Regions from separate parts of the Pseudomonas sp. ADAK13 genome, predicted to be linked through region 2. Evidence: predicted binding sites of a transcription regulator. Region 2 holds the regulator's gene; each other region holds the start of a gene.
What was found. Region 2 encodes FliA, which starts transcription of late flagellar genes. Its sites were predicted from a motif close to CTAAAGTTTNNNNNNNNNNNGCCGNTAA; they were not measured.
Positions count from the first base shown of each region.

Region 1: HKK54_RS29150 (methyl-accepting chemotaxis protein) is a predicted target of FliA. The motif match lies at 2,308-2,335, and genes of this name have one in related genera.
Region 3: HKK54_RS08585 (methyl-accepting chemotaxis protein) is a predicted target of FliA. The motif match lies at 4,067-4,094, and genes of this name have one in related genera.
Region 4: flgM (flagellar biosynthesis anti-sigma factor FlgM) is a predicted target of FliA. The motif match lies at 5,213-5,240, and genes of this name have one in related genera.

Region 1 covers NZ_CP052860.1:6,306,170-6,313,729, forward strand. The annotation lists gene HKK54_RS29135 (LysR family transcriptional regulator) at 1-673, opposite strand, end outside; gene HKK54_RS29140 (aldo/keto reductase) at 793-1,788, shown strand; gene HKK54_RS29145 (hypothetical protein) at 1,795-2,193, opposite strand; gene HKK54_RS29150 (methyl-accepting chemotaxis protein) at 2,394-4,388, shown strand; gene HKK54_RS29155 (SRPBCC family protein) at 4,479-4,934, shown strand; gene HKK54_RS29160 (DUF411 domain-containing protein) at 5,088-5,534, shown strand; gene HKK54_RS29165 (YqaA family protein) at 5,538-5,969, shown strand; gene HKK54_RS29170 (alpha/beta fold hydrolase) at 6,026-7,039, shown strand; gene HKK54_RS29175 (D-2-hydroxyacid dehydrogenase family protein) at 7,066-7,560, shown strand, end outside.
Region 2 covers NZ_CP052860.1:273,425-280,984, forward strand. The annotation lists gene HKK54_RS01245 (chemotaxis protein CheA) at 1-763, opposite strand, end outside; gene HKK54_RS01250 (protein phosphatase CheZ) at 775-1,563, opposite strand; gene HKK54_RS01255 (chemotaxis response regulator CheY) at 1,582-1,956, opposite strand; gene fliA (RNA polymerase sigma factor FliA) at 2,127-2,867, opposite strand; gene fleN (flagellar synthesis regulator FleN) at 2,864-3,697, opposite strand; gene flhF (flagellar biosynthesis protein FlhF) at 3,819-5,135, opposite strand; gene flhA (flagellar biosynthesis protein FlhA) at 5,147-7,261, opposite strand; gene flhB (flagellar biosynthesis protein FlhB) at 7,504-7,560, opposite strand, start outside.
Region 3 covers NZ_CP052860.1:1,816,952-1,824,511, reverse strand. The annotation lists gene HKK54_RS08600 (transporter substrate-binding domain-containing protein) at 1-157, shown strand, start outside; gene HKK54_RS08595 (amino acid ABC transporter permease) at 297-1,256, shown strand; gene HKK54_RS08590 (amino acid ABC transporter ATP-binding protein) at 1,249-1,983, shown strand; gene HKK54_RS08585 (methyl-accepting chemotaxis protein) at 2,113-4,020, opposite strand; gene HKK54_RS33975 (methyl-accepting chemotaxis protein) at 4,193-4,906, opposite strand; partial or broken gene HKK54_RS33970 (methyl-accepting chemotaxis protein) at 5,051-6,109, opposite strand; gene HKK54_RS08575 (16S rRNA (uracil(1498)-N(3))-methyltransferase) at 6,205-6,912, opposite strand; gene tatC (twin-arginine translocase subunit TatC) at 6,909-7,560, opposite strand, start outside.
Region 4 covers NZ_CP052860.1:442,703-450,262, reverse strand. The annotation lists gene HKK54_RS02155 (Arc family DNA-binding protein) at 93-419, opposite strand; gene HKK54_RS02150 (PA3371 family protein) at 856-1,035, opposite strand; gene HKK54_RS02145 (hypothetical protein) at 1,056-1,283, opposite strand; tRNA gene HKK54_RS02140 (tRNA-Arg) at 1,621-1,697, shown strand; gene HKK54_RS02135 (MFS transporter) at 2,041-3,429, shown strand; gene HKK54_RS02130 (flagellar brake protein) at 3,491-4,240, opposite strand; gene HKK54_RS02125 (flagella synthesis protein FlgN) at 4,336-4,803, opposite strand; gene flgM (flagellar biosynthesis anti-sigma factor FlgM) at 4,852-5,175, opposite strand; gene flgA (flagellar basal body P-ring formation chaperone FlgA) at 5,318-6,082, opposite strand; gene HKK54_RS02110 (chemotaxis protein CheV) at 6,163-7,095, shown strand; gene cheR (protein-glutamate O-methyltransferase CheR) at 7,139-7,560, shown strand, end outside.

The DNA.
Region 1 (7,560 bases), 1.3 Mb from region 2:
CGCTGTTTACGGCGACTTGCTTGGGCAGGTCCACCAACCGTATGTCATTGCCCAACTGGAACTCCAGGCCATAGCGCTTGCCGCTGGTGCTGGAGAAGTACTCGACCACCCGGTGGCCGGCCAAATCATCCAGTGTCGACGGCAGGCCGAACTGCTGCACGTAGCCGGGACTGGCGCAGGTCACCTGATCCATCATTGCCAGCGGCCGGGCCACCAGTGACTCGTCCAGCGCCAGGCCACCGCGCAACACGCAATCCACGCCTTCGCGAATCAGGTCCACAGGGCGGTCGTTAAGGCCGATTTCCAGGTCGATCTGCGGGTAGCGGGTGGTGAACTCGGGCAGCGCCGGAATCACCAGGAAACGCCCGATCCCCGACGGCATATCAATGCGCAACGTGCCGCGCGGGTTACGCCGGCTGGTGGAGAATACCGCTTCGGTTTCCTCAAGGTCGGCCAACAGCCGCACACAGCGCTGGTAGTAGGCGGCACCGTCCAGGGTCGAGCTGACCTGGCGCGTGGTGCGCTGCAACAGTTGCACCCCAAGGTGGGCTTCCAGTTGCTTGATCAGAATCGTCACCGAAGCGCGCGGCAGCTGCAGGCTGTCGGCGGCCTTGGCAAAGCCGCCCAGTTCGACGATCCGCACAAACACACGCATGGCGTTAAAACGGTCCACTGGCGGGTTTCCTTCGAGGATTGTTTAGAATTTCATAATAGTGATAGTGGTTTTAGCCGGTTTATCCCGCTTTTGTCGAGGGCAACAATGGAGCCCTTCCCCACACAGGAGCTGGACCCATGCACACTCGTCAACTCGGCAAAAACGGTCCCCAGGTTTCCGCCATCGGCCTCGGCTGCATGGGCATGACCGATTTCTACACCACGGGCACCGACACCGCCGAAGCCATTTCCACCCTGCATCGCGCCCTGGAACTGGGGATCAACCTGCTGGACACCGCCGACATGTACGGCCCCCACACCAACGAAGCGCTGATCGGCAAGGCCATCGCCGGCAAGCGCGACCAGGTGTTCCTTGCCAGCAAATTCGGCATCGTGCGCGACCCGTCGAACCCCACGATACGCGGCGTGAATGGCCGCCCGGAATACATTCGGGATGCCATCGACGGCACCTTGAAACGCCTGGGCGTGGAAACCCTCGACCTGTACTACCAGCACCGCATCGACCCCGACGTGGCGATTGAAGAAACCGTGGGCGCCATGGCCGAGCTGGTCAAGCAAGGCAAGGTGCGTTACCTGGGCTTGAGCGAGGCGTCGGCCGCCACCCTGGAGCGCGCGCACAAGGTTCATCCCATCAGCGCCCTGCAAAGCGAATATTCGTTGTGGAGCCGCGACCAGGAAGACAACGGCTGCCTGGCAGCCTGCCAGCGCCTGGGCATTGCGTTTGTGCCGTACAGCCCGCTGGGCCGGGGCTTCCTCACCGGCGCCCTGAAAAGCCCGGACGATTTTGCAGCGGATGACTACCGCCGCTTCAGCCCGCGTTTTCAGGGCGAGAACTTTGCGAAGAACCTGTTGCTGGTGGAACAGGTGCAGGCACTGGCCGCCGATAAGGGCGTGACCGCCGGGCAGCTGGCGTTGGCCTGGGTATTGGCGCAAGGGGATTACCTGATCCCGATCCCCGGCACCAAGCAACGCAAGTACCTCGAAGAGAACGTCGCCGCACTGGAGGTCAAGCTGAGCCCGGCCGAGCTGGCGGCGCTGGAAGCGATCTTCCCGGCCAATGCAACCGCCGGATTGCGTTACCCGGAAGCCGTCATGCAGATGCTCGACAAATAACCCCCCTCAAGGGTGCTTGCGAAAGTCCGACAGGATGAAGGGCGTGTGGGCTCTCAGCCAGGTATCAACCTCGTCCAGCGAAGGCAACCGCTCGCTGTGGAACTCCACACTGTTGCGCGTGATGCTGACGGTATAGCCGTCGGCGTCCTGTCGCAGGGTGCCCGTGCACTTGACCGGTAGGCCGTCTTCCTCGGTAAACGAGGTGGCGGTCAATGGCGCAGTGGTTAACGCCTCAGTGGCGCGTGCCTTGAGGGCCTTGCGCTTGGCGGCAAGCTCCCTGGCGACTACCACGCCGCCAATTGTGACGGCCAGGTATAAAAGCGCCAGGTAGTTGTTGGTGGTGCCTCTGCGCGTGTGGTGTTCAATGCTCAGCCAATTCACCACCTGATAGATGATTTCGTCCATGTTTTACCGGGGGATCCGTCGCAGATTCAAGCCCGCATCAAACACCCCGGCCACCCAAAATAGAAGCCTCCTACAGGTTTTATTTATTCGTACTACTTTCTTGCACCATAGTACCTAAAGCTCCTCCCTCCCAAGCCGATAGCCCTTCGAAGCTCTAACAAAGCCGCGTCGCACAATAAACGCTTCGTAAGGACGACCCCATGCCCTCATTGCGCTCTATCCAAGCCCGTTACACCCTGTTTCTGGTGCTGTTCGTCCTGTTGTTATTCGTATTGACGGTGGTGGGCATCGGACAGTTGGTGGCCCCCAAGCTGCGCCACACCGAAGAACAGGTGGCCCTCAATCGCATTGCCGAAGTGGCCGAGCAGATCCAGGGCGAGCTGAACAAGGTTCAGGCCCAGCAACGCAGCATCACCCAAACCATCCCACTGCTGGACAGCGACGCCATCGACAAGGTGCTGCCCGGCCTGGTGGACCAGTACGGCGAACTGAAAGTGTTCGGCGGCGGCATCTGGCCCCTGCCCAACCAGCGCACGCCGGGGCGTAACAAACACAGCACCTTCTGGCACCGCGATGCCTCGGGCAAGCTGGCCGTGAATACCTTCTGGAACAGCGACGCGGCCCCCAATTATTACGACCAGAGCTGGTACAAGGGCGGGCTCGCCTCACCCCGTGGCCAGTGCGCCTGGGCGGCAGCCTACAAGGATGACGCCAGCCAGGAGCCTCGCACCAACTGCGCGATGGCGATCCAGCGTGACGGCGCGGCGTACGGCGTCGCCACCATCGACGTGACCCTGGGCTTCTTCAACGACCTGGTGGCCAGCAAGGAAAAAGACCTCGGCGGACAAATGCTGATCGTCGAAGGCGACGGCAAGATCATCAGCAACAGCACGCGCCTCAGCAGCCCGGTGGTGTTGAAAAACATCAGCGAACTGGTCGGCACCTCAGCCTTTGCCGCCCAGGTCAGCGCCGGCCTGGCCCATCGCGATCAAACCCTGCAGCGCAGTGAGTTCGACAACCAGGGCGTGGCCAGCACCTTCTTCATGCGCCCGATCGAAGGCACGCCGTGGTTCCTGGCCACGGCACTCCCGACTTCGCTGATCACCGCCCAGCGGGATGACGTGTTGGGCACCCTGGCGATGCTGCAAATCCCGATGATTCTGCTGCTGGTGCTGTTGCAGGTGTATGCCATCCGCCAGTTGATAAAACGGATGACCGCGCTGAAGACCAACATCGACGCGCTGTCCAACGGCGATGCCGACCTGACACGACGCATTACCATTCGCGCCGAGGACGAACTGGGGGCGATCGGGCATTCGGTGAACCGCTTTATCGTCTACCTGCAGAACATGATCGGTGAAGTGACCCAGGCCACCGGCGCCATGTCGTCGAGCCTGGCGCAGTTGCAGCAGACATCCGCCCAGACCAACCAGATCCTGGTGCGCCATGCCTCGGAAACCGACCAGACCGTCACCGCCATCACCGAGATGAGCTCCACCGCCGACACCGTGGCCGAGAACGCCGCCGAAACCGCCGCGTTCACCCAGCGCGCCAACGAGCACGCCGACCGTTCGCGGGTGGTGGTCGGGGAAGCTTCGCGCAGCGTCAGCGCGTTGATCGGTGAGGTTTCCAGCGCCACTCACACCGTGGAAAACATGCGCCAGGACGCCGCCCGCATCACCGAAACCCTCGGCGTAATCGGCGCCATCGCCGGCCAGACCAACCTGCTGGCACTCAATGCGGCCATCGAAGCCGCCCGCGCCGGCGAACAGGGGCGGGGGTTTGCAGTGGTCGCCGACGAAGTCCGTGCCCTTGCCGCCCGCACCCAGGCCAGCACCTCGCAGATCAACGAAATGCTCGCGCGCCTGACCACCGGGGTGAGCTCTTCGGTGACCGCCATGGAAGCCACCCAGGCCAGTTGCCAGTCCGCCGCGGACGCTACCGCACGGGTTAACACGGGCCTGGACGAGATGGCCGGCTCTGTCAGCCATATCAACAACCTCAGCACCCAGATCGCCACGGCTGCCGAACAGCAAAGCGCGGTGACCGAGGAAATCAACCGCAGCATGGTGCACATCCGCCACATGGTCGAAGAACTGGTGCAAAGCGGCCACGCCACGGAACACAACACCCAGAGCCTGCTGGATGCGAATGGCCGGGTAATTGCGTTGATGGGACGCTTCAAGGTGCGTTGAAAAATAGCCTGCCGACTCCCGTGCAATGTGCGGGAGCCGGACTATTCTGACAGCTCAAAGTGCTTAGTCTCGCCACACAGGAGGTGTGTCATGCACGCAGTTGAGCACCCGATCCGCACTGAGCAGATCAGTCAGGAACGCTTTATCCAAGTCCCTATCGAAGCGGTTTACGACTACGTCACCCAACCGGATCGCTGGCATGAATGGCATCCGACATCCCTGGGTGCCGACACCGGCATCACCGGCTCGTTACCCAGCGGCCACCGTTTTACCGAAACCATCGACCTGCTGGGTGTGCGGGTGCCGATGAGCTATCGCGTGCAGATTGCGCAGCGACCGCGGGAGTTCAAGACCGCATTCACGTCCCTGGCCGTCGACGGCTGTATCCATTACCTGCTGCAAACACGGGGCAGCGGCACGCTGTTCAAGCGCATCCTGACCTATGAAACCGAACTGCAACTGATCACCCTGCATGAACGCATGGTCGCGCTGTCCAACCAGGCCCTTGATCAACTCAAGCAGCGCCTGGAATCCTCGATTACCTGACAAAACCGTCATCTCCCCCTCAGTTTTCCGACAGCACCAGGCCGTTATTCTGGTGCTGTCGGTTTTTCGTAAAACCTCGTAACACTCCCGGAAAACCCTTTGCTGAAAAGCAGGGAGAATGCCCGGCGTTGCCCTTTACCTGATGAGATGACGATGAAAACCACCCTGCGACTGGCCGCGCTGTCGGCCCTGCTCATGAGCCCCCTGGCCCAGGCCGCCGAGCTGATCCCGATTGATGTGCACCGCGATGCCAACTGCGGTTGCTGCAAAAAGTGGATTGCCCACCTGGAAAGCAACGGGTTCAAGGTCAACGACCATGTGGAAGCCAACATGAGTGAGGTCAAGCAACGCCTGGGCGTGGCGCCGCGCCTGGCGTCGTGCCACACCGGGGTGATCGACGGCAAGTTCGTCGAAGGCCATGTGCCTGCCGATCAGGTGCTGGCCCTGCGCAAGCGCGACGATTTGCTGGGCATTGCGGCGCCGGGCATGCCGCTGGGCTCGCCGGGCATGGAGATGGACGGCAGCAGCGATGCCTACCAGGTGATCGGCCTGACCCGTGAAGGCAAAGATGTCGTCGTGGCTGACTACCCGGCCCGCTGATTGATGCTCGCCGGTTACCTGGGGCTGTTTTTCGCCGCCTTCGGCGCTGCCACGCTGTTGCCGATGCAGTCGGAGGCGGTGCTGGTGGGGCTGTTGATCAGCGGGCATTACAGCCTGTGGCTGCTGCTTGGGGTTGCAACACTGGGCAACGTATTGGGCTCGCTGGTCAATTGGTTGCTGGGGCGTTCGGTTGAACGGTTCAAGGAACGACGCTGGTTTCCGGTGAGCCCGAAACACCTGGAAAAGGCCCGTACCCACTATCAACGCTGGGGCCACTGGTCATTGTTGCTCAGTTGGGTGCCGATCATCGGTGACCCCCTGACGCTGGTGGCCGGGGTGATGCGCGAACCGTTCTGGCGTTTCCTGCTGCTGGTGACCCTGGCCAAAGGTGCGCGCTACGGGGTATTGGCCCTGCTGACCCTGCACTGGATTTAATCTCCCGTTAATCCCCTCGCCACAGCATCCGGGCACTGTTCCCGGAGCCTGTCCCCATGCCCAACATCCGCTCACTCTGCGTCGCCGGCCTGCTGCTCGGCAGCGCCCTTCCCGCCTTCGCCGCCACCGAGGGCCCGACCTACGGCCCCGAACTGCAAGGCTTCCAATACCCTTATCCGGTGGAGCACTTCACCTTCCAGTCCCAGGGCAAATCCTTGCAAATGGGCTACATGGACGTGCCGGCCAAGGGCAAAGCCAATGGCCGCAGCATCGTGCTGATGCATGGCAAGAACTTCTGCGGCGCCACCTGGGATGCCTCGATCAAGGCCCTGAGCGACGCCGGTTACCGGGTGATCGCCCCCGACCAGGTCGGTTTCTGCACCTCCAGCAAGCCGGACAATTACCAGTACAGCTTCCAGCAATTGGCGATCAACACCCACCAACTCCTGGAAAAACTCGGCATTCAAAAGGCCACGCTTCTCGGCCATTCCACCGGTGGCATGCTTGCCACGCGCTACGCCCTGCTCTATCCGGAACAAACCGAACAGCTTGCGTTGGTGAACCCTATCGGCCTGGAAGACTGGAAAGCCATTGGCGTGCCCTATCGCAGCGTTGACCAATGGTACGAGCGCGAGCTGAAACTGACCGCCGACGGCATCCGCAATTATGAGCGCGACACCTACTACGCCGGCCACTGGAAGCCCGAATACGAGCGCTGGGTGCAGATGCTCGCCGGCATGAACAAGGGCCCCGGCCACACCCAGGTGGCATGGAACTCGGCGCTGATTTACGACATGATTTTCACCCAGCCGGTGTACTACGAGTTCAAGGACCTGCAGATGCCCACCCTGCTGCTGATCGGCACCGCCGACAACACCGCCATTGGCAAAGACATCGCGCCACCGGCGGTCAAGGCGAAGATCGGCAACTACGCCGTGTTAGGCAAGCAAGTGGCCAAGCTGATCCCCCACGCCACCCTGGTGGAATTCCCGGGCCTGGGCCATGCGCCGCAAATGGAAGAGCCGGCACAGTTTCACAAGGCACTGTTGCAAGGGCTGAATGCCCTCTAATCCAACCTTTTTCGAGGCACGCGTGAATGTCGGTACAGATCGCAGTGATTGATGATTGGCAGAATGTGGCCAGTGGCGTGGTGGACTGGTCAGTCCTGGCGTCGGTGGGCCAGGTGCACTTCCTCCACGACTACCCGGCGGACACCGCCACCTTGATCGAGCGTTTGCAGGGTTTTGAGGTGATTTGCGTGATGCGCGAACGCACCACCTTCGATCAGGCACTGCTGCAAGGTTTGCCCCGGCTCAAGTTGCTGGTGACCGGCGGCATGCGCAATGCGGCCCTCGACATTCCCGCCGCCAAGGCCCTGGGCATCCAGGTGTGCGGCACCGACAGTTACAAGCACGCCGCCCCGGAACTGACCTGGGCGCTGATCATGGCCTCCACCCGCAACCTGCTGGCCGAAGCCAATTCCCTGCGGGCAGGCGGTTGGCAAGTGGGCCTGGGTGGCGATCTGTACGGCAAGACCCTGGGGATCCTCGGGCTGGGCAGCATCGGCCAGAAGATCGCCAAATACGGCCAG
Region 2 (7,560 bases):
TGGCGGCGACTTCCGGCAGTGCATCGGCGGCAAACGAGCCTTTGCCGTGCAACTGGTCCAGCAGCGCTTCAAATTCGTCGTCGGTGATTTCATTGCTGGCAGGCGCCGCGGCTTCCGTTGGCGCTGGCGCTGCGGCCACCGCGTCCGGGGCAAACTGGCCCTTGCCGTGCAACTGGTCGAGCAACGACTCGAACTCGGCGTCGGTAATGTCTTCAGTGGTCGGCACCATGGCCGGCGCACTGGCCGCTGGAGCCTCGGCTTCGGCCTTGACGGCGTTCAGCGAGTCCAGCAGTTGTTCAAATTCGCTGTCGGTGATGTCGCCCGCAGGCTCGGCGACAGGCTCAGCCACCGCTTCAACCACCGGTGCATTGGCCGCAGGTTCTGCCAGGCGCGCCAGGGCGGCCAGCAGTTCCGGCGTGGCTGCAGTGATCGGTGCACGTTCGCGCACTTCACTGAACATGCCGTTGACCGCGTCCAGTGCTTCCAGAATCACGTCCATCAGTTCCGAGTCGACGTGCCGCTCACCCTTGCGCAGGATGTCGAACACGTTCTCGGCGATGTGACAGCACTCCACCAGCTCGTGGAGCTGGAGGAAGCCGGCGCCCCCTTTTACAGTGTGAAAACCGCGAAAAATTGCATTGAGCAGGTTCGCATCATCCGGTCGGCTTTCCAGCTCGACCAGTTGTTCGGACAGTTGCTCTAAAATTTCGCCGGCCTCTACAAGGAAATCCTGAAGGATTTCTTCATCGGCGCCGAAGCTCATGGGTGTGCTCCTTAGAAGCCTAAACTGGACAGCAAATCGTCTACGTCGTCTTGCCCGGATACAACGTCTTCACGTTTATCGGCATGAATCTGCGGACCTTCACCCTTGGCGAGGTGTTTTTGTGGATCTTTTTCAGAAAGGATCGCTTCGCGGTCATGTTCGATGCCTGCAAACCGGTCAACCTGACCCGCCATCAACACCAGTTTGAGCAGGTTGCTTTCCACTTCGGTGACCAGTTGGGTCACGCGCTTGATCACCTGGCCGGTCAGGTCCTGGTAGTCCTGGGCCAGCAGAATGTCATTGAGGTTGCTGGAAACCGTGCGGTTCTCCTGCTCGCTGCGGGACAAAAAGCCGTCGACCCGACGCGCCAGTTCACGAAACTCTTCAGCGCCCACTTCCCGCCGCATGAACCGGCCCCAATCGTTGCTCAGGGCCTTGGCTTCACTGGCCATACCGTTGACCAGAGGCGTGGCGTTTTCCACCAGGTCCATGGTGCGGTTGGCCGCCGCCTCAGTCAGCCTGACCACATACGACAGGCGTTCGGTGGCATCCGTGATCTGCGAGATTTCTTCGGCCTGGGGCATGTGCGGGTCAATCTGAAAATTGACAATCGCACTGTGCAACTCACGGGTGAGCTTGCCCACTTCCTGGTACAGGCCGCGGTCACGGGTCTGGTTGAGCTCATGGATTAACTGCACCGCGTCGCCGAACTGGCCTTTTTCAAGGCTTTCGACGAGTTGATGAGCATGTTTTTTCAGGGTCGACTCAAAGTCGGCCTGCGATGATTCTTTATGCTCCATAGCTCCCCCGTGGCAGCATCAATGACCGATGCGTTCGAAGATTTTTTCGATCTTCTCTTTCAAGGCCAGTGCAGTGAATGGCTTGACCACGTAGCCGTTAACCCCGGCCTGGGCGGCTTCGATGATCTGTTCACGCTTGGCTTCAGCGGTCACCATCAGCACAGGCAGGCTGCGCAGTTTTTCATCAGCGCGCACGTGGCGCAGCAGATCGATACCGGTCATGCCCGGCATGTTCCAGTCCGTTACCAGAAAGTCGATGCTCCCGCTGTTGAGGATCGGAATCGCCGTAATGCCGTCATCCGCCTCGACCGTGTTAGTGAACCCAAGGTCACGCAACAGGTTTTTTATGATCCGCCGCATCGTTGAGAAGTCATCAACGATGAGGATTTTCATGTTCTTGTCCAATTCGACCTCCAAGCAGTCTTAAACGCGCCCAGCACCTGGGCGCGCCATATCAATCAACAGGCGTTACACAAAAAGGACTACCGGGGGCGCACCACGGGCCAAGCCCGTCCGGACGCAAGGCCTGGACGGTATCGTTCGCAGTGTCCCCACACTGCCTGTCAGCGCGCTCGCCACTCTCCCAAACGCCCCCGCAAGCGGGCTGCGCACTGGCTGTGTAACTGGCTGACCCGCGATTCGCTGACGCCCAGGACCTCACCGATTTCCTTGAGGTTCAGCTCTTCGTCGTAGTACAGCGCCAACACCAGTCGCTCACGCTCCGGCAAATTGGCAATCGCGTCCGCCAGCGCAGTCTGGAAGCGTTCATCTTCCAGATCGCGTGACGGTTCGAGATGGGCACTCGCGCCGTCCTCGTGCAGCCCTTCATGTTCGCCGTCCTGCAAAAGGTCGTCGAAACTGAACAGGCGGCTGCCCAAGGTATCGTTCAAAATCCCGTAGTAATCATCGAGACTCAATTGGAGTTCGGCCGCAACTTCGTGATCTTTAGCGTCGCGACCGGTTTTTGCTTCAATTGAGCGAATTGCGTCACTCACCATCCGTGTATTGCGGTGCACCGAACGCGGCGCCCAATCACCTTTACGCACTTCATCGAGCATGGCCCCACGGATACGGATACCCGCGTAGGTCTCGAAACTCGCGCCCTTGCTCGCGTCGTACTTGGTCGACACTTCGAGCAAGCCGATCATCCCGGCCTGGATCAAGTCTTCGACCTGGACGCTGGCAGGCAGGCGCGCCAGCAAGTGATAGGCAATGCGCTTGACCAGCGGCGCATAGCGCTCGATCAATTCGACCTGACTGTCACGTGCCGACTTCTTGTAAAGGTTGTAGCCGCTGGCTGTCATAGCACCGGTCCTGCGCTCGTCTGATGCACCAATCGCTCGACGAAAAACTCCAGATGCCCACGCGGGTTGGCGGGCAACGGCCAGGTATCGACCTTCTGGGCAATAGCCTTGAACGCCAATGCGCACTTCGAACGAGGGAACGCTTCATAGACCGCACGCTGCTTTTGCACGGCCTTGCGTACGCACTCGTCGTAAGGAACTGCGCCAACGTATTGTAAGGCGACATCGAGGAAGCGATCTGTGACCTTGGTCAACTTGGCGAACAGATTGCGCCCCTCTTGCGGGCTTTGGGCCATGTTGGCCAGCACACGGAAGCGGTTCATGCCGTAGTCACGGTTAAGCAGTTTGATCAGGGCGTAGGCGTCGGTGATCGAGGTGGGTTCGTCGCACACCACCAGCAACACTTCCTGGGCGGCGCGCACGAAGCTGACCACGGACTCGCCGATGCCGGCGGCGGTGTCGATCACCAGCACGTCGAGGTTGTCGCCAATGTCGCTGAACGCCTGGATCAGGCCGGCATGTTGCGCCGGGCTCAGGTGCACCATGCTCTGGGTGCCGGAAGCGGCCGGCACGATACGAATCCCGCCGGGCCCCTGCAACAGCACGTCGCGCAGCTCACAGCGGCCTTCGATCACGTCGGCCAGAGTATGTTTGGGCGTCAGCCCCAGCAGAACGTCGACGTTCGCCAGCCCCAGGTCAGCATCCAGCAGCATGACGCGACGGCCAAGCTCTGCCAGGGCCAGGGACAAATTCACTGACACGTTAGTTTTCCCGACGCCACCTTTGCCGCCGGTCACCGCGATCACCTGTACGGGATGCATGCTGCCCATTTTATTTCTTTACCTTGTCTTGCTTAGACGCAGGCTACATGACTTGGCCGCGCGAACTGCTGGCAGACCATCGATGTAGATACATTGCACTGTCGTTTTGTGTTGCCTGTTCATGTTGACCTCAGCCGACCCGTTTGTTCGGACTGTGGTAGAGGTCGGCGAACATGTCAGCCATCGCTTCCTCACTCGGTTCTTCCTGCATTTGCACGCTGACAGCCCGGCTGACCAACTGATGACGGCGCGGCAGATGCAAATCATCCGGGATCCGCGGCCCGTCGGTCAGGTAGGCGACCGGTAATTCATGGCTGATAGCCAGGCTCAACACTTCGCCCAGGCTCGCTGTTTCATCCAGTTTAGTCAGGATGCAGCCCGCCAGCCCGCAGCGTTTATAGCTGTGGTAGGCAGCTGTCAGTACCTGCTTCTGGCTGGTCGTGGCAAGTACCAAATAGTTTCTGGATTTGATCCCGCGCCCGGCCAGGCTTTCCAGTTGCATGCGCAAGGCCGGGTCGCTGGCTTGCAGGCCAGCGGTATCGATCAACACCACGCGCTTGCGCAGCAGCGGGTCGAGGGCGTTGGCCAGGGACTGGCCCGGATCGACGTGGGTCACCGGCACATTGAGGATGCGGCCCAGGGTCTTGAGCTGTTCCTGGGCGCCAATGCGGTAGCTGTCCATGCTCACCAGGGCGATGTTCTGCGCGCCGTACTTGAGCACGTAACGGGCGGCCAGCTTGGCCAGGGTAGTGGTCTTGCCCATGCCGGCAGGGCCGACCATGGCAATCACGCCGCCTTCTTCCAGGGGCTCGATTTCCGGGGTAACAATCATCCGCGCCAAGTGGGCCAGGAGCATGCGCCAGGCCTGCTTGGGTTCTTCAATTTGGGTGGTCAGTTGCAGCAGGTCACGGGACAACGGGCCAGACAGGCCAATGCGTTGCAGACGGCGCCACAGGTTGGCCTGCTGCGGCTGGCTGCCCTGCAACTGGTTCCAGGCCAGCGAGCCCAACTGCACTTCCAGCAGCTCACGCAGGCCGTTGAGCTCGAAACGCATCGAGTCGAACACCCGCTGGTCTACCGCTGCCGCCGGGGCGGGCGCAGCAGGACGTGGCGGTTCGACAAAGGTCGGCTCTACCAACGGCTCGGACGCCGTCAGCGGCAGGCCGGCAAACAGCTGGCGGTTGGTGGTGGTGTCGCTGTCGCCACGCATGCTCAGTTCGGCCTGGGCCGAGACAATGCGCGAAGCGGTCTTGCGCAGCTCGTCTTCCAGCTCCATGTTCGGCACACGCGGCGCCAGGGCCGAGGGCTTGTAATCCAGGGCAGCCGTCAGCTCGACACCGCCGGCAATACGGCGGTTACCGATAATCGCAGCGTCGGCGCCCAACTCATCACGCACCAGTTTCATGGCCTGACGCATATCGGCGGCGAAAAAACGCTTCACTTGCATATCCCACTACCTCAGCCGTTGGGCCCTACTGTCGCGACGATAGTCACTTGCTTATTGTCAGGAATTTCCTGGTAAGCCAATACGTGCAAATTCGGTATAGCCAGGCGTCCAAACCGCGACAACATCGCCCGGACGGGGCCAGCCACCAGCAGGATGACCGGATGGCCTTCCATTTCCTGGCGCTGCGCGGCCTCGATCAACGAACGCTGCAGCTTCTCAGCCATGCTTGGCTCCAGCAACACGCCTTCGTCAGCGCCCTGCCCAGCCTTCTGAATACTATTGAGCAATATTTGTTCCAACCTTGGTTCCAAGGTGATAACAGGCAGCTCGGAGTCAAGCCCTACAATGCTTTGGACGATTGCACGCGACAATCCGACGCGCACTGCGGCCACCAGGGCGGCAGTATCTTGACTCTTGGCGGCATTGTTGGCGATGGCCTCGGCAATGCTGCGAATGTCCCGTACCGGTACCTGCTCGGCCAACAGCGCTTGCAATACCTTGAGCAGTTGCGAGGTAGACAGTACCCCCGGCACCAGCTCCTCGGCGAGTTTTGGCGAGGCCTTGGCCAGCAATTGCAAGAGTTGCTGGACTTCTTCGTGGCCAATCAGCTCGTGGGAGTGCTTGTACAGAATCTGGTTAAGGTGAGTGGCGACCACGGTGCTGGCGTCTACCACGGTGTAGCCCAGCGACTGCGCCTGGCTGCGCTGGCTGATTTCGATCCATACCGCTTCCAGGCCAAAAGCCGGATCTTTGGCGGTAATCCCGTTGAGGCTGCCGAACACCTGGCCCGGGTTGATCGCCAGTTCGCGGTCCGGGTAGATCTCGGCTTCGGCCAGGATCACGCCCATCAGGGTCAGGCGGTAGGCGCTCGGGGCCAGGTCGAGGTTGTCGCGGATGTGCACGGTGGGCATCAGGAAGCCCAGGTCCTGGGACAGCTTCTTGCGCACGCCCTTGATCCGCGCGAGCAATTGGCCGCCCTGGTTACGGTCCACCAGGGGAATCAGGCGGTAGCCGACTTCCAGGCCGATCATGTCGATCGGGGTGACGTCATCCCAGCCCAACTCCTTGGTTTCCTGGGCGCGGGCCGGCGATGGCAGCAGCTCCTGTTGGCGTGCCACCTCCTGCTGGGCAATCACTTTGATCTGGTTTTGCTTTCTCCAGAACAGGTAGGCGCCGCCGGCAGCCATGGCCGCCATGCTCAGGAACGACACATGGGGCATGCCGGGCACGATCCCCATGATCGCCATGATGCCCGCCGCCACCGCCAGCGCCTTGGGCGAGGCAAACATCTGCCGGCTGATCTGCTTGCCCATGTCTTCGGAGCCCGAAGCACGGGTCACCATGATCGCTGCCGCTGTAGATAACAACAGTGATGGCAATTGCGCCACTAAACCGTCACCGATGGTCAGCAAGGCGTAAACCTTGCCGGCGTCGCCGAAGGTCATGCCGTGCTGGAAGATGCCGACCGCCATGCCGCCGATCAGGTTGATAAACAGAATCAGCAGGCCGGCGATGGCGTCACCGCGCACGAATTTACTGGCACCGTCCATGGAACCGTAGAACTCGGCTTCCTGAGCGACTTCTAGACGGCGGGACTTGGCCTGGTTCTGGTCGATCAGGCCGGCGTTGAGGTCGGCGTCGATGGCCATCTGTTTGCCGGGCATCGCGTCGAGGGTGAAACGTGCGCTCACCTCGGAAATCCGCCCGGCGCCCTTGGTCACCACCACGAAGTTGATGATCATCAAGATCGCGAACACCACGATACCGACCACGTAGTTACCGCCGATCACCACCTCACCGAAGGCCTGGATCACCTTGCCCGCGGCGGCGTGGCCGTCCTGGCCGTGGAGCATCACCACCCGGGTTGAAGCCACGTTAAGCGCCAGCCGCAGCAGGGTGGCGATCAGCAGAATGGTCGGGAACACCGCAAAATCCAGCGGCCGCAGGGCGTACACGCACACCAGCAACACGACCACGGACAGCGCGATGTTGAAGGTGAAGAACACGTCCAGCAGGAACGGCGGCATCGGCAACATCATCATTGCCAGCATCACCAGCAACAACAACGGCACACCCAGATTGCCTCGCGAGAGGTCAGTCAGGGTGCCACGGGCCGTGCTGAGCATTTGAGAGCGATCCACCGGTATTCCTCGTTTCCTTGAAGCAAACTTTTGACGCCGGTAGGCGTCCTGGAGGCGGTATTGCAAGAAGCCTTCCAACTTTTGCTTGAGGTTTGACCGAGGGGAATTTTTGTTGTCTGAGCGGACGCCTTCGCGAGCAAGCCCGCTCCCACAGTTGGCCGGGAGAATGCGATCAAAATGTGGGAGCCGGGCTTGCCCGCGATGAGGCCGGGAGCGGCGCTGCAAAATCAGGAATCCCGACGCAAATCCGGCGGAATCGGCAGGTCTTTGAGCGGATCCGGACG
Region 3 (7,560 bases), 1.5 Mb from region 2:
CACCTTTGAGCCCCTGGCGTTCGGCCTGAAGAAGGGCGACTACGACAGCATCAACTTCATCAACAACTTCCTGCACCAGATCCGCAACGACGGCACCTACGATCGTATCCATGACAAGTGGTTCAAGAGCTCCGAGTGGCTCAAGGACATGGAATAACGCGATACCGCGTCGACTTCATCGCAGGCAAGCCAGCTCCCACATTGATCGATGTCAGTCCTGACAATGCCTTCAAATGTGGGAGCCGGGCTTGCCCGCGATGAGGGCTTGCCAGGCGATACACATCCCGGAACCTGAAATGAAACAGAAAAAAGCCCAATGGCCCTGGCACCTGCTGACGGTGCTGGTGCTGGTCGGCCTGGCCGGCGCGTTGTATTACGCCACCTCGCTGATGTCCTACGAATGGCGCTGGAACCGTGTGCCGCAGTACTTCGTCTACCAGGCTGAAGAGTCCCAGCGGGCGTCGGATATTTCCACCGTCAGCGAGTTGGTGCGCAAGGGCGATGTGGCTGAAGTCACCCTGCGCAATGACGAGGGCAACGAACAGCACCTGACCGTCGCCGAGAACAGCCTGCAAGTGGCTCAGGGCGATGACGTGGCCGAGGGCGACGTGGTCGGCGTCACCCGGCATTGGGCCGCTGGCCCGTTATTGTGGGGCTTGTGGACCACGTTGTGGTTGTCGGTGGTGTCCGGGGTGCTCGGGTTGTTGATCGGCCTGGCGACCGGGTTGTGTCGTCTGTCGAATAACCCGACCCTGCGCGATCTGTCGACGATCTACGTCGAACTGGTACGCGGCACGCCGCTATTGGTGCAGATCTTCATTTTCTATTTCTTTATCGGCACCGTGCTCAACCTGTCCCGGGAATTCGCCGGGATCGCGGCACTGTCGCTGTTCACCGGCGCCTATGTGGCGGAAATCATTCGCGCCGGCGTGCAGTCGATTGCCCGTGGGCAAAATGAAGCAGCTCGCTCCCTGGGGCTCAGTGCTGGCCAGTCGATGCGCCATGTGGTGTTGCCGCAAGCCTTCAAGCGCGTGTTGCCGCCGCTGGCCGGGCAGTTTATCAGCCTGGTCAAGGACACTTCCCTGGTGTCGGTGATCGCCATTACCGAACTGCTGAAAAGCGGCCGTGAAGTCATCACTACCTCGTTTTCGCCGTTCGAAATCCTGTTCTGCGTCGCAGGCCTGTACCTGCTGATCAACCTGCCGCTGTCGAAAATCGCCAGCCGGCTTGAGCGGAGGCTCGCGCAAAGTGATTGAAGTCCGCGATCTGGTAAAAGTCTTCGACACCCGCGGCCACGTAGTCCGCGCGGTGGATAACGTGACCACCCAGGTGGCCAAGGGTGAAGTGCTGGTGGTGATCGGCCCGTCCGGTTCCGGCAAGTCGACGTTCCTGCGTTGCCTCAACGGCCTGGAAGAATTTGATTCCGGCTCGGTGAGCATCGACGGCCTGCAACTGGCAGACCCGAAAACCGATGTGAACGCCTACCGCCGGGAAGTCGGCATGGTGTTCCAGCATTTCAACCTGTTCCCCCACATGACCGTGTTGGAGAACCTCTGCCTGGCGCAGAAAGTCGTGCGCAAGCGTGGCAAGAAAGAGCGCGAGGCCAAGGCCCTGGCACTCCTGGAAAAAGTCGGCATCGCCCAGAAAGCCAACGAATTTCCGTCGCGGCTTTCCGGCGGCCAGCAGCAACGCGTGGCGATTGCCCGCGCGCTGGCGATGGAGCCCAAAGTGATGCTCTTTGACGAACCTACCTCGGCACTCGACCCGGAAATGGTCGGCGAAGTGCTTGATGTAATGAAGACCCTGGCCCTGGAAGGCATGACCATGGTCTGCGTCACCCATGAAATGGGCTTCGCCCGGGAAGTGGCCGATCGGGTGCTGTTCTTCGATCACGGCAAACTGCTGGAAGACGCCGCCCCGGCGCAATTCTTCGATGCGCCGAAGGATCCCCGGGCCCAAGCCTTTCTGCGTCAGGTTCTATAAAACGCTTCTTGTGGCGAGGGAGCTTGCTCCCGCTGGGCCGCGTAGCGGCCCCAAAAAAAGATAGGAGCGCTGCGCACTCCAACGGGAGCAAGCTCCCTCGCCACAGGTTAGCGTTGGTCGTGGTTTTTTTCAGACCTTGAACTTGCCCACCCACACCTGCAAATCCGTGCCCAGGCGCGCCAGTTCGACACTGGCCGCCGCAGTTTCCTGACTCGCGGCCGAGGTTTGTTCCGACACATCCTTGACCTTCAGCACACTGCGATTGATCTCCTCCGCTACTGCCGTTTGTTCCTCGGCAGCGGCGGCAATCTGCGGGTTCATCTCCTGGATAACCGACACCGTCCGAGTGATGCCGGCCAAGGCCTCACCCGCGCGGCGGGTCAGTTGCACGCTGTTGTCGGTGAGGCTGCGGCTGTTGTCCATGATGTCTGCGACCTGCTGCGTGCCCCGGTGCAGGCCACTGATCAGCTCCTCGATTTCCTCGGCCGATTGCTGGGTGCGTTGCGCCAGGCTGCGTACTTCATCGGCGACCACGGCAAAACCTCTGCCGGCCTCACCGGCCCGGGCCGCCTCGATCGCTGCGTTGAGGGCCAGTAAATTGGTTTGTTCCGATACGGATTTGATCACCTCCAGCACGCTGCCGATCTTCCGGCTTTCCTGCTGCAACCCTTGCATGGCCTGGCTCGAGCGCGTCATTTCCTGGGCCAGGTGCTCGATGTGAACAATCGCCTCGGCGACCACCTGATCACCCTGGCTCGCCTGCCGGTCGGCCTCGGTGGCGGCCAGTGAGGCTTGCTCGGCATGGCGCGCGACTTCCTGGGAGGTGGCGAGCATTTCATTCATGGCGGTGGCCACCTGTTCGGTTTCCTGTTTCTGGCCATCGACCCCGGCGCGGGTCTGTTCGGTGACGGCAGACAGTTGCTCGGCGGCGCTGGCGATCTGCCGGGCGCTGTCGCCGATGCCACCGATGAGGCCCCGCAGGTTGACGGTCATCTGCCCGATGCTGCGCTGCAACTGCCCCACTTCATCCTCGCGGGTGGCCTGGATATTGTGGCTCAAGTCGCCCTCGGCAATCCGGTTTGCGACGACCAGCGCCTGACGCAACGGCGTGACGATTTGGCCGGCGATCAGCCACGCCGCCAGGGCTCCCAGCAGTAGCGCTGCGCCGGTGACACTGAGCAGCAGGGTGCGGGCCTGGTCGGCTTCGCGATCACGCTGTTCGGTCTGGTATTGGCTCAGTTGGTCGCTTTGCTTGAGTAACTGATCCAGCCACTGTTCCAGTTGGTTTTGGGTGGTTTCAGTGGTGAGCTGGGCGTCCTTGAGGCGCGTCAGCTGGTTGCGGTAGTCGAGCAGGGCGCTTTTCAGCGCCGTCCCGTCCACGGGCAGCGTAGCCACGGCGGTCTGGGCGCTGTCGAGGGTGTGCAATGCATCGGCGACGGCCTGGCCATAGGCTTCCAGTGAAGCGGCGGCCCAGGCGGCGGTCTGGGCGCTGTCCTCGGCTTTCTCCATGGCCTGGCGAAGTTGTTCTACAGCGTCCAGGGCCTTTTCATCGTCCTGATTGGGCAGGTCGCTGGCCAATTGTGCGAGGGTGTCGCTGGCCTGGACCGAGCTTTTCTTGAGCCGCTCACGGGCGCTTTCGCGCTGCTCTATCAGGTTGGCCAGCCCGCCCAGGGCGGTTTTGAAGCTGGCGGTTATGCGGTTCGAGTCTTGCACTTGTTGAAGGCTGGCCGGGTGCACCAGGCGTGCCGCCAACTCGGCCAGGTAGCGGTCGATTTTCTCTATGTGCAGGCCGATTCGGGTCAGGCTGTTCGGGTCGTTCAGGGTGCGGTACACGATGCGGTCGGCCCGCAGTTCTTCGCCTACCACCGCCAGTTGCGAGAGCACGGTCAGTGACTGCGAGCGGAACAGCGAGGCGTTCAATGCCTGCCAGCCTGTCAGGGCGATGGCCAGGCTGAGCAGCAGCACCAGGCCGAAGCCCAGGAAGAGTTTGAGGGTGACACTGATGTTGCCTAATGCACGGGTCAGTGGACGAAACATGGTGAACCTCCAACGAATCAAAAGGAGCGTCTCAAGCGTCCGGCTGATAACGGCCAGGGGAATTGAAACGCTACTTTTATTCGGCGCCAGGTGTGTCATTCACGACCTGAAAAGCGCGTAGGAAATTTCACAAGTTTCCATGGCGGCGGCCCTGATGGCCGCCGCGACAGGGTCAGACCTTGAAGCGGCCCACCAGGGTTTGCAGGTAAATCCCCAGTCGGGCCAGTTCCGCGCTGGAAGCGGCGGTCTCTTCGCTGGCCGCCGAGGTTTGTTCGGAAACGTCCCGCACGTTGAGCACGCTGCGGTTGATCTCTTCGGCCACGGCACTTTGTTGTTCGGCCGCGGTGGCGATCTGCTGGTTCATCGCCTGGATCGTCGAAACGGTGCGGGTGATGTTCTCCAGGGCGTTGCCGGCCCGGCGAGTCAGCTCGACGCTGCTGTCGGTGAGGTTGCGGCTGTTGTCCATGATGGTCGCCACCTGCTGGGTGCCGCTTTGCAGGCCGACGATCAGCTCTTCGATTTCCTCGGTGGACTTTTGCGTGCGCTGGGCCAGGCTGCGCACTTCGTCGGCGACCACCGCAAAACCGCGCCCGGCTTCACCGGCACGCGCCGCTTCAATCGCTGCGTTGAGGGCCAGCAGGTTGGTTTGCTGGGCCACGGACTTGATCACGTCCAGAACACTGCCAATCTTGTCGCTCTCGCGCTTGAGGTGGCCCATGGCCTCGGTGGAGTTGCCCACCTCGCTGGCCAGGCGCTCGATCTGGGCGATGGCCTCACCCACCACCTTGTCGCCTTCACGGGCCTGCTGGTCGGCGGCTACGGCGGCCTCGGAGGCTTCTTCGGCATTACGGGCGACTTCCTGCACGGTGGCGGCCATTTCGTTCATGGCGGTGGCCACCTGGTCGGTCTCGACCTTCTGGCTGTTCACCCCGGCGCTGGTCTGCTCGGTGACGGCCGACAGTTGCTCGGCAGCGCTGGCGATCTGGGTGACGCCGTCGCTGATACCGCCGATCAGCTCCCGCAGGCCTACGGTCATGCTCTGCATGGACCGCTGCAACTGGCCCAGTTCGTCCTGGCGCTGGGAGATCAGGTTGTGGCTCAGGTCGCCGGACGCCACGCGCTCGGCGACTTTGAGGGTCTGGTTCAGGGGGATGACAATCTGCCGGGTGATGGCCCAGGCGGCGAGGATGCCGAAGGCCAGTGCCAGGGCCGTGGCCAGCAGCAACAGGTTCTTGGCGTGGGCGGTGTCGGTGTCACGCACCACGGTTTGCGAGGTGGTGAGTTTGTTGCTGCGGTCGAGCAGGATATCGCCTTGTTCGGCCATGATTTTCGTCGCGGCAGCGCTGGCCACCTGGGAATCGCGGTACTGGCTGACGGCGGCACGGTAGGCCTGCAGCGAAACGCTGGCCTCTTGCAGGTTGGCCCGGTATTGCTCAGGCAACGTGTCGTTGAGCTCGGTGATTTTTTTCAGGGCGTTGTCGATGGCGTCCAGGGCCGGCTGTTCGGCTTCGACCTTGCCACTGTAGGTGTAGCCGCGCACCTGGAAGCGCGCCTGCTGGATCAGCTTGCTCAAGTCGACCACGCTGTTGAACAGGGTGACGCTGTCGCCTTGCAGCAGGGATTTTTCCACTTCGTTGATTTTTGCCACGGCGTTGTCGGCGGTGTCCCCCAGTTTGCTGCGGGCGCCTTCACGCTTGAGACCGGCCTGCACCATGGAGCCAAAGGCTTTCTTGTACTGGTTCAGGGCGCCCTGTTGTTGCTCCACGACGAGCTTGTCGTCGGGTTGCTCGATCAGTTCTGCGGCGGTTTTCAGGCCACTGTCCAGTTGTGTGATCAGGTCGTTGACGGCGCCCGTACCTTGTTCGCCCCGCCGCATTTCGAAGTCCAGGCGCGCCAGGCGCAAGTCCTTGGACAACCCGTTGAGGCTCGAAATATAGCCCAGCTTGTCGCCGCGGCTGATCACGCCACTCAGGCCCGTCCAGCCGGTAAAGGTGATCAGCAGGGTCAGTATCAATACCAGGCCAAAGCCTATGCCCAGCTTGCGGTTGACGCTTACATTCCCCAGTTTCTCGGCTAACCAACGATACATGCTGCGAACTCCCCTGGAACAAGGCTTGGACTTATTCAGAAGCTATCGGCAGGTTCGGATATTTCTGTAGGATGGGTGTTTTTGTGGCGAGGGATTTAGAAGAGTCTTGAGAGCAGCGCGGTGACGGCAGTTTCGACTCTCAGGATGCGAGCGCCGAGTTGCACCGGCTGCAAACCGGCCTTGGCCAGCAGATCCACCTCGTAGGGAATCCAGCCGCCTTCCGGCCCGATGGCCAGCGTGACCGGCTCATCCAGGCCACGAGGGCAGGGCGGGTAGTCACCCGGGTGGCCGACCAGGCCGAGGGTGCCTTGCGCCAGGGCAGGCAGGCGGTCTTCGACGAACGGCTTGAAGCGCTTTTCGATCACGATCTCGGGAAGCACCGTGTCCCGGGACTGTTCCAGACCGAGGATCAACTGCTCGCGAATCGCTTCCGGCTCCAGGAAGGGCGTCTGCCAGAAACTCTTTTCCACGCGATAGCTGTTCACCAGCACCACCCGTGGCACACCCATGGACGCCACCGTCTGCAGCACCCGGCGCAGCATCTTCGGGCGGGGCAGGGCCAGCAGCAGGGTCAGGGGCAGTTTGGCCGGCGGCGGCTGGTCGAAGGTCACTTCGAGCTCGGCCTCCCGAGCTTCCAGGCGCAGCAACCGAGCGTTGCCCATCAAGCCGCCAATACGTCCGACCCGCAGGCTGTCGCCTACCGCGGCACGGTGGACTTCCTGCATATGCACCAGGCGCCGATCACGCAGCACCACCCGGTCGGCCGCGACAAAGTCGGCCTCCTCAAGCAGCAGCAGGTTCACGGCTGGGTCGCTGGCGGCTGGTCGTCGTCGGCGGGCTGGTCATCCGGGTGATCACCACGCTTGCTCACCAGGCTGCCAAACAGGATGCCAATTTCGAACAGCATCCACATCGGCACGGCCAGCAACGTCTGCGAGAAGATGTCCGGCGGGGTCAGGATCATGCCGACCACGAAGCAGCCGATGATCACGTACGGGCGGATCTTCTTCAGGTATTTGACGTCGACCACGCCGATCCACACCAGCAGCACCACGGCCACCGGGATTTCGAACGCTACGCCAAAGGCGAAGAACAGCGTCATCACGAAGTCGAGGTAGCTGGTGATGTCAGTCATCATCTCCACGCCGGCCGGCGTAGCAGCGGCGAAGAATTTGAAGATCAGCGGGAACACCAGGAAGTAGGCGAAGGCCATGCCGGTGTAGAACAGCAGGATGCTCGACACCAGCAGCGGCACGGCGATGCGTTTCTCATGCTTGTACAGGCCCGGCGCGATAAAGCCCCAGATCTGGTGCAGGATCACCGGGATCGCCAGGAACAGCGAGACCATCATCGTCAGCTTCAACGGCGTGAGGAAGGGTGACGACACGTCGGTGGCGATCATCGTCGCGCCGGCCGGCAAGTAGTTGCGCAGCGGCGTGGAGACGAAGGTG
Region 4 (7,560 bases), 170 kb from region 2:
ATCAAGGGGCTTGTGCCCCTTGATCCTTTCTTTACCAAATCACAGGCAAAAAAAAGCCAGCGCATGGCTGGCTTTCAGCTTTCGGTTGCCAATCAGTTGGCTTCTGCGGCTGCCTCAACGTCATGTGCAATAAGCGAGACGAGAGCATTTTGCTGGCGGTGGGAGAGCTGACGAAAACGCTGCAGCAGTTCGCGTTCGTGCAGTGACAGCTCGGGGCTGTCCAGGCGCATGCTCAGCTCGTCGCCCAGCGCACCTTCCTGAATCAGGCTTTGTTCCAGGCGTGCGATGATTTCGGAGTTCATGCTGCGGTGATGATTGCGAGCCACCTCGGCAATGCGTTCCCGCATTCCGTCTGGCAGACGTACGACGAACTTGTCAGCCGTACGGCTGGAATAAATTGCCTGTTTCAATGGGCGCATATATTTAACCGGTTAGTTCAGGGGAGCGGTTTTTGGAATTGGCCGCAAGATGAATGTTAGGACAAGGCTTGCTGCCAAATGTTCAACCTGAATTGCAAAGAGGCCGCATCATGCCTCAGATTTGCCAGTTCCTTGGCGTCAATTCTGTGACAAATATTGAACCGGCTACCGGCTTTATGCCAGTACTCATTTCAAAATTTGCGGACTGGTTGGAAAACTTTTCCACGGTTGCACCCAAACAGGGGGCAAGGCCGCGGGCCCTAGGCGCAAAAGGCTTTTCGGGCGCACATCCTATAGCAATATGGCCTTTTGCCCTTAACTTTAAGATTAGTGGCAAATTGCCAATTTACGAGGGCGGAGCGACATATGGTCAGCTGCCCGGACGAATGATCCGGTAGGTGGCAGCTAGTTTCGGAAGGGCGACGAGCGGGGAGATTCAGCGCAGTACGGGGTCGAATTTGATGCGGCGACCAATGACGATTGCCAGTACCCACAGGCTGCCAAACACACCGGCGGCGACGAAAGAGACGGTCTGCAGGTCTTGCGACACTACGTTCAGGCCGAGGCCGGCGCAGGCCAGGGCCAGTGTCAGAAACAGCCAGGCGGGCTTGGTCATGGAATACTCCGGTAAGCGGTTCAGAAAACCCAGTGTTCAGTCGAAGGGGCAGCTTGAGTGCCCTGGGTCAGTTGCAGCGGTGATTGCATGTTCGGCTTCATGACCGCCAGTTGCGGGCGTTGCTGCAGGTGATGGGGGATCGCCTGGCTGACTTGCGCCGCGTCGTCGGAGGTGTTGGATTGAAAATGGAACATCACCAGCGCAGCCAATGCAACGGTATTGAGGGCTAGTAGAAGTGCGCTGTTCATGGGCATGTTCTCCGCAGATGGCTGGGCCGGACTGTATTTGTAGGATAAAGGATTGCAGGTGCCGTGCCAGTCTTTATTTGATAATAAATCCTTTAAAATCAAATAGTTAATTACTGTCCAGGTAGGTGTGATGTTGCAATTTGCAATGATGGCATTTTGGGGGAGTGCATTTTGCACGATGGCTGCGGATTGCCCGTAATCATTGAGCGGAATGCGACTTGCGATCGCGGGCATGGGCCTACACTCAAAAAGCCCACGGACGACATGACAAAATTCACCTGCGCCGTTAACATGCACGCCGTCTATCGCCGCGCCTCTGGCCCGATGGCTGTCATTTGTCCCAGTAGCTCAATTGGATAGAGCATCCCCCTCCTAAGGGGAAGGTTGGCCGTTCGAACCGGCCCTGGGACACCATATAATCGTTGCTGCCCAAGTGGCTGAAACGTCAGAGAGCCCCGATCAGATTTGTCTGGCGGGGCTTTTTTGTGGCTGGGCGTCCAGGTGCGCCAGTCTTTTCAAACACCAACCGAACCTTGCCGGCGTTTGACGTTCACACGGGAGGCAAGAGCGGGGCGACGCAAGTATTCGTCTGCATCGTGTACCTCGCGGGTCATTGTCGAGCGTCTGACACGTAGCCAATTGGCATGAGCAAAATATTCCCCGGCAACCGCGTGTTTTGGCTGTCCGGACCCGACGACGCGGGACTATCATTCCGGTAGCCCTGAACCCCCACTGCAAGGAGCCGCTCGGAACGCCGATGCGCCAGATCTGGAAATCTTTTCGAGCCCTTTATTTTGCCTCCTTGATGATGCTGATCGGCTCCGGCCTGCTCAGTACTTACCTGGCCTTGCGCCTGGCGGCAGACCACGTCGACAGCCTGTGGGTCGGTGCGTTGATGGCGGCCAACTATTTTGGCCTGGTATTGGGGGGCAAGATCGGTCACCGCCTGATTGCCCGGGTCGGGCATATCCGGGCGTATGCCACCTGTGCCGGGATTGTCGGCGCGGCGGTGCTCGGGCACGGGCTGATCAATTGGCTGCCGGCCTGGATCGTGCTGCGGATGATTGTCGGCCTCGGCATGATGTGCCAGTACATGGTCATCGAGAGCTGGCTCAACGAGCAGGCAGACGCCAAGCAGCGGGGCGTGGTGTTCAGCGGCTACATGATCGCGTCGTACCTGGGCCTGGTGCTGGGCCAACTGATTCTTGTGATGCACCCGCAATTGGGGCTTGAGTTGCTGATGCTGGTCGCGCTGTGTTTTGCGCTGTGCCTGGTACCGGTGGCGATGACTCGCCGCATTCACCCGGCGCCCCTGCACCCGGCGCCGATGGAACCGCGTTTCTTTATCAAGCGGGTGCCACAGTCCCTCAGTACCGTGTTGGGTGCTGGGCTGATCGTGGGTTCGTTCTATGGTTTGGCGCCGCTCTATGCCTCGCAGCAAGGGCTGACCACCGAGCAGGTCGGTCTGTTCATGGGTAGCTGCATCTTCGCCGGGCTGCTGGTGCAATGGCCGCTGGGCTGGTTGTCTGACCGCTATGACCGCGCGCTGTTGATCCGCTGCTTCGCCTTGTGCCTGGCGGTGGCCGCGCTGCCGCTGGCGATCATGAGTCAGGTGCCGCTGGAAGTGCTGTTTGTTGCGGGCTTTCTCTGCTCCCTGGTGCAATTCTGCCTGTATCCGTTGGCCGTGGCGTTCTCCAATGACCACGTCGAGGGCGATCGCCGGGTGTCGCTCACGGCAATGTTGCTGGTGACCTACGGGGTCGGCGCGAGTGTCGGTCCGCTGTTGGCAGGTGTGGTGATGAAGCTGTTCGGCAGCCACATGCTGTACGCGTTTTTCAGCCTGTGTGCGTTGATCCTGGTCTGGCGCATCCGGCCGAAGGCGGTCACCAACCTGCATCAGGTGGACGACGCACCGCTGCACCACGTGGCGATGCCCGACAGCATGTCCAGTTCGCCACTGGTGGCATGCCTCGACCCGCGTGTGGATGAGCAGGTGGTGCAGGAGCAGATGCAGACCGCCGTTCCGGACCCGGAGCCCGAGGTGGATCCCGAGCCGGTGGTGGATGAGCCGGAACTTGTCACCGAGCCCCTGGAGCATCCGGACCCGGATGATCACCCTCACGACCTGAGCAGGGCGCGCCCCTGAAAGCAAAAACGGGCAGTTCCTTTAAGGAGCTGCCCGTTTTTTTTTCGCGGCCTTTTACTGCTTAAAGATCGTCGTCCTTGTCGAACCGACGCGCTTCGCGCTGCAGTTGGTAGACGAACCGTTCGACCTGGCGCTGCACCAGCCCGCTCATGTTGTGAAAGCGCACGCCGGCGAAGGTGGTGTTGATCCTTTCTTCGAAGTGCAGATAGCGCAGTTCCACCGAGGTGGTCATGCTGCCAAAGGGCAGGGCGGCGATGAAGCGGTCGTAGACCTGGCCCAGTTGCAGGCGCTCGGAGATGTCCCCTTCGAAACGCAATTTGCAGCCGGTGGCGGAAATATCCAGCAGCTTGCCGCCGATGGGGGCCTTGAGTTTTTCACCGCCCAGCTCGACGTTCACCAGTTGCGCCAGCTTCAGGGCCGCGCGGAACGCATTGCGGCGCTGATGGTAAATCACTTCGTCGGGCATGCTGCCGCGATAAACGCGGTGGCCGTGGGCTTCGTCAAGGGTCAGGGTGCCGTTGCTTTCCCAGGCCACTCGCACGCCATCATGAAAACCTTCGATACGGAAAGCTTCGCCATTCTCAAGGTAGCGTTCGCCGTCACGCGGGATCATTTCGTCCAGGGCCAGCGACTTGCTGTCCCGGTCGACTTCGACCAGGTAGCTTTGAAAGCGCTGGTTGCGTTCGTGGAAGGTGATGATCAGCGGGTCGTGGCTCTCTTGCAGCATCCGCAAGGTGCCCGCGATTTCCAGCGGCGTGGTGAGTACCTTGGGTGGCTGCGGAGCATCTTCCGCGTTAAGGGCGTTGAACACGGTTCTTCCATCTCCAGACAAAATACGACTACACGCAAGTGCTTTCATTTTGCCAGCATGTGGCGCGCCTTGGATAGGGCGCGCTTAAACTGGTTTCAGGCTTGGCTGCGGGTGCTTGGCTTGGCCAGGCGTGAGGTGGAGCCTTGAGCGTTGTAGAGGGCTGGAGGCTCGCCGCCGTGGAGGATACGCAACTGATTGGCGGTCGTGGCTTGTTGACGCTGGATCGCCTGGCCGTTGACGATGTTGGTTTCCTGGCACAGGGTCAGCAACTGGTTGAGTTCTTTGCTCTGGGCCAGCAACTGGTCGCCGACCGTGGAGTGGCTGGCGAGTTGCTCCAGGCCTTTGTGGTCGGCAGGCAGGCCCAGGCTGACGAGAATCTGGCTGCGTTTCTTGCCGTGTTGTTCCAGCAGGACGATCAGCGATTGCTTGCGAGCCAGAATTTCTTCCAGCATGCGCATGTCGCGGCCGAACAGGGCCAGGGATTCTTCCCGAAGTAACTCCAGCAACTGCTGTGCGGGAGTCAAATCTTCAATGATCAGTTGTAGCAAGTTTTCGTCGTGCATGGCTGGCCTTGGGGTTTAAGCGTCCAAAAGCCTGGCGCAGGCCTTTGCCTAGCGCTCGGCTTCGAAGTTAAGCAGCTTGCTGGCTACACGGTTGCTGTCGACCTTATAGCTGCCATCCGCAATCGCCTGCTTCAATTCGGCCACGCGGGCTTTATTGACAACCGGCTGATCGCTCAGCGAGTCAGTGACCTTCTGCAACTGTTGAGCCTCATTGCTCAGGTGTACCGATTCCCCGCTTTGGCTGGCACCGGCCTGTTCTGTCTTGGCAGGCAGAGGCTGGGACTTGGCTTCAACGCTGTCTTTGGCACCGCTGGTGCGCGAAGAGCCAGGCGTTGGCAGGGCGTTATTCAAACGACTGAAATCGATGACCATGTTAAAAAAACCTCTGGGTATTTGGACGCTTGCCATGTTTTCGGCCATACCCGGACAAACTTTAGGCTCGATTGACAATAAACCTATACGCGATGCTGCTTTGCGCACAGTGTAGGAAAAGCTGGCGTCCTATGCCAGTGATCTATAAAGCCACCTCAACCTGCCCGGGTGCCGTCACCCGGGCCTTGATCACGCGGTTGGAATTGAGGTTCTTGACGCGAATCTGTTCACTCATGCCGCCGTTGGACAGGGCTTCCCCGGGCATTTTTACATTCAGTCCGCCGCTGCTGGCGGAAATCACCACCTGGTCGCCCTTGCGCACCACTTCGGCCTGTTCAAGGTTGACCAGGGTAATCACTTGGTCGGTGACCATTGGTCGGGTAAGTTTCTGCCCGATCGCCTGGTCAACGGACGTGAGGTAGCTCTGGGTGATCAGGCTGATGTCCCGTTCACGCATGGCAACGTCTTCGTAACCAATGATTCCGGTGCGTTTCAACGGCCGGGTCACCACCACCACGTCACGAAACAGCTTGACCTGGGCTGGCACGAACACCGTCCAGGGCGAGGCGCCTTCGCAGCGAACCTTCACGGTCACGCGCCCGATGGGTTGGGCCGGGCTTTCGAGGGAGGCTGTCAATTCCTTGTCGCACATCGGCATGCGCAGGCGCGGATCCAGCTGGTTGACCTGGATTTCATAGCGCCCCGGCGTCTGTGTGGTCGCCAGATAATCTTCTACAGTGAACTCAAGAAAGCCCTGAGTGACGCCGATAAGCAGATCAGGCAAGGTGACGTTACTGGCACGGGCCGGCTGGCCCGCAGCCAGGGCAAGCAACGCCATCGAGACGCAGATCAATCTGCGGTACTGTGGGGATCGGGGGCGTCGGGAAACTGTCGTTTTGATGTCCATGGCCAATAAAAAAGCAAAGCTCGTGCCGTTTAGTGTTGGGTACGCGTCGTACCCCTAAGTTTTAGCGTAGGAGTCTGGGCATGGCCGGTGTAATGGATTCAGTAAACCAGCGCACACAGCTGGTGGGGCAGAATCGCCTGGAGTTGCTGCTGTTTCGTCTGGACGGCAAGCAGCTTTACGGGATTAACGTCTTCAAGGTGCGGGAGGTGCTGCAGTGTCCCAAGCTGACAATAATGCCCAAGTCCAGCCCGGTGGTGTGCGGTGTGGCGAACATCCGTGGCGCGACCATCCCGATTCTTGACCTGGCCATGGCCACCGGTTCGGCGGGTTTGCAGGACCGCGAAAGTCCGTTCGTGATCATCACCGAGTACAACACCAAGACCCAGGGTTTCCTGGTGCGTTCGGTGGAACGCATCGTCAACATGAACTGGGAAGAGATCCATCCGCCGCCCAAGGGCACCGGCCGCGATCACTACCTCACGGCCGTGACGCGGGTCGACAACCAGTTGGTGGAAATCATCGACGTGGAGAAAATCCTCGCCGAAGTGGCGCCGACCTCCGAGGCGATTTCGGTCGGCGTAGTAGACGCCGAGACCGCGCACAAGGCGATCTCGCTGCGGGTGCTGACGGTGGACGACTCCTCGGTGGCACGCAAGCAGGTGTCCCGCTGCCTGCAGACGGTTGGCGTTGAAGTGGTGGCGCTTAATGACGGTCGCCAGGCCCTGGATTACCTGCGCAAGCTGGTGGATGAGGGCAAGAAACCGGAAGAAGAATTCCTGATGATGATCTCCGACATCGAGATGCCGGAAATGGACGGCTACACCCTCACGGCCGAGATACGCAACGACCCACGCATGCAAAAATTACATATCATCCTGCATACTTCGTTGTCCGGTGTATTCAATCAGGCAATGGTCAAGAAGGTCGGTGCCGATGACTTCCTGGCCAAATTCCGCCCTGATGACCTGGCATCCCGGGTAGTTGACCGGATCAAGGCAGCAGATCACGGCTAGGGGCTTTTTCCCTGGCGGTCACACGATTTAAGAGGCGGTATCATTGTCTACGGGTAATTTGGATTTCGAACAGTTCCGGGTCTTCCTGGAAAAAGCCTGTGGCATATTGCTCGGTGAAAACAAGCAGTACCTGGTATCCAGCCGTCTCAACAAACTGATGGAGCAGCAAGGCATCAAGTCCCTCGGGGAGTTGGTGCAGCGGATCCAGGGCCAGCCGCGCAGCGGGCTCAAGGAGATGGTGGTCGATGCCATGACCACCAACGAAACCTTGTGGTTTCGTGACACCTATCCGTTCGAGGTGCTCAAGAACAAGGTGCTGCCCGAGGCCATCAAGGCTGCCCCCGGCCAGCGCCTGCGCATCTGGTCGGCGGCCTGTTCGTCGGGGCAGGAGCCGTATTCGATTTCGATGTCCATCGACGAGTTCGAGCGGACCAACATGGGCCAACTGAAGGCAGGGGCGCAAAT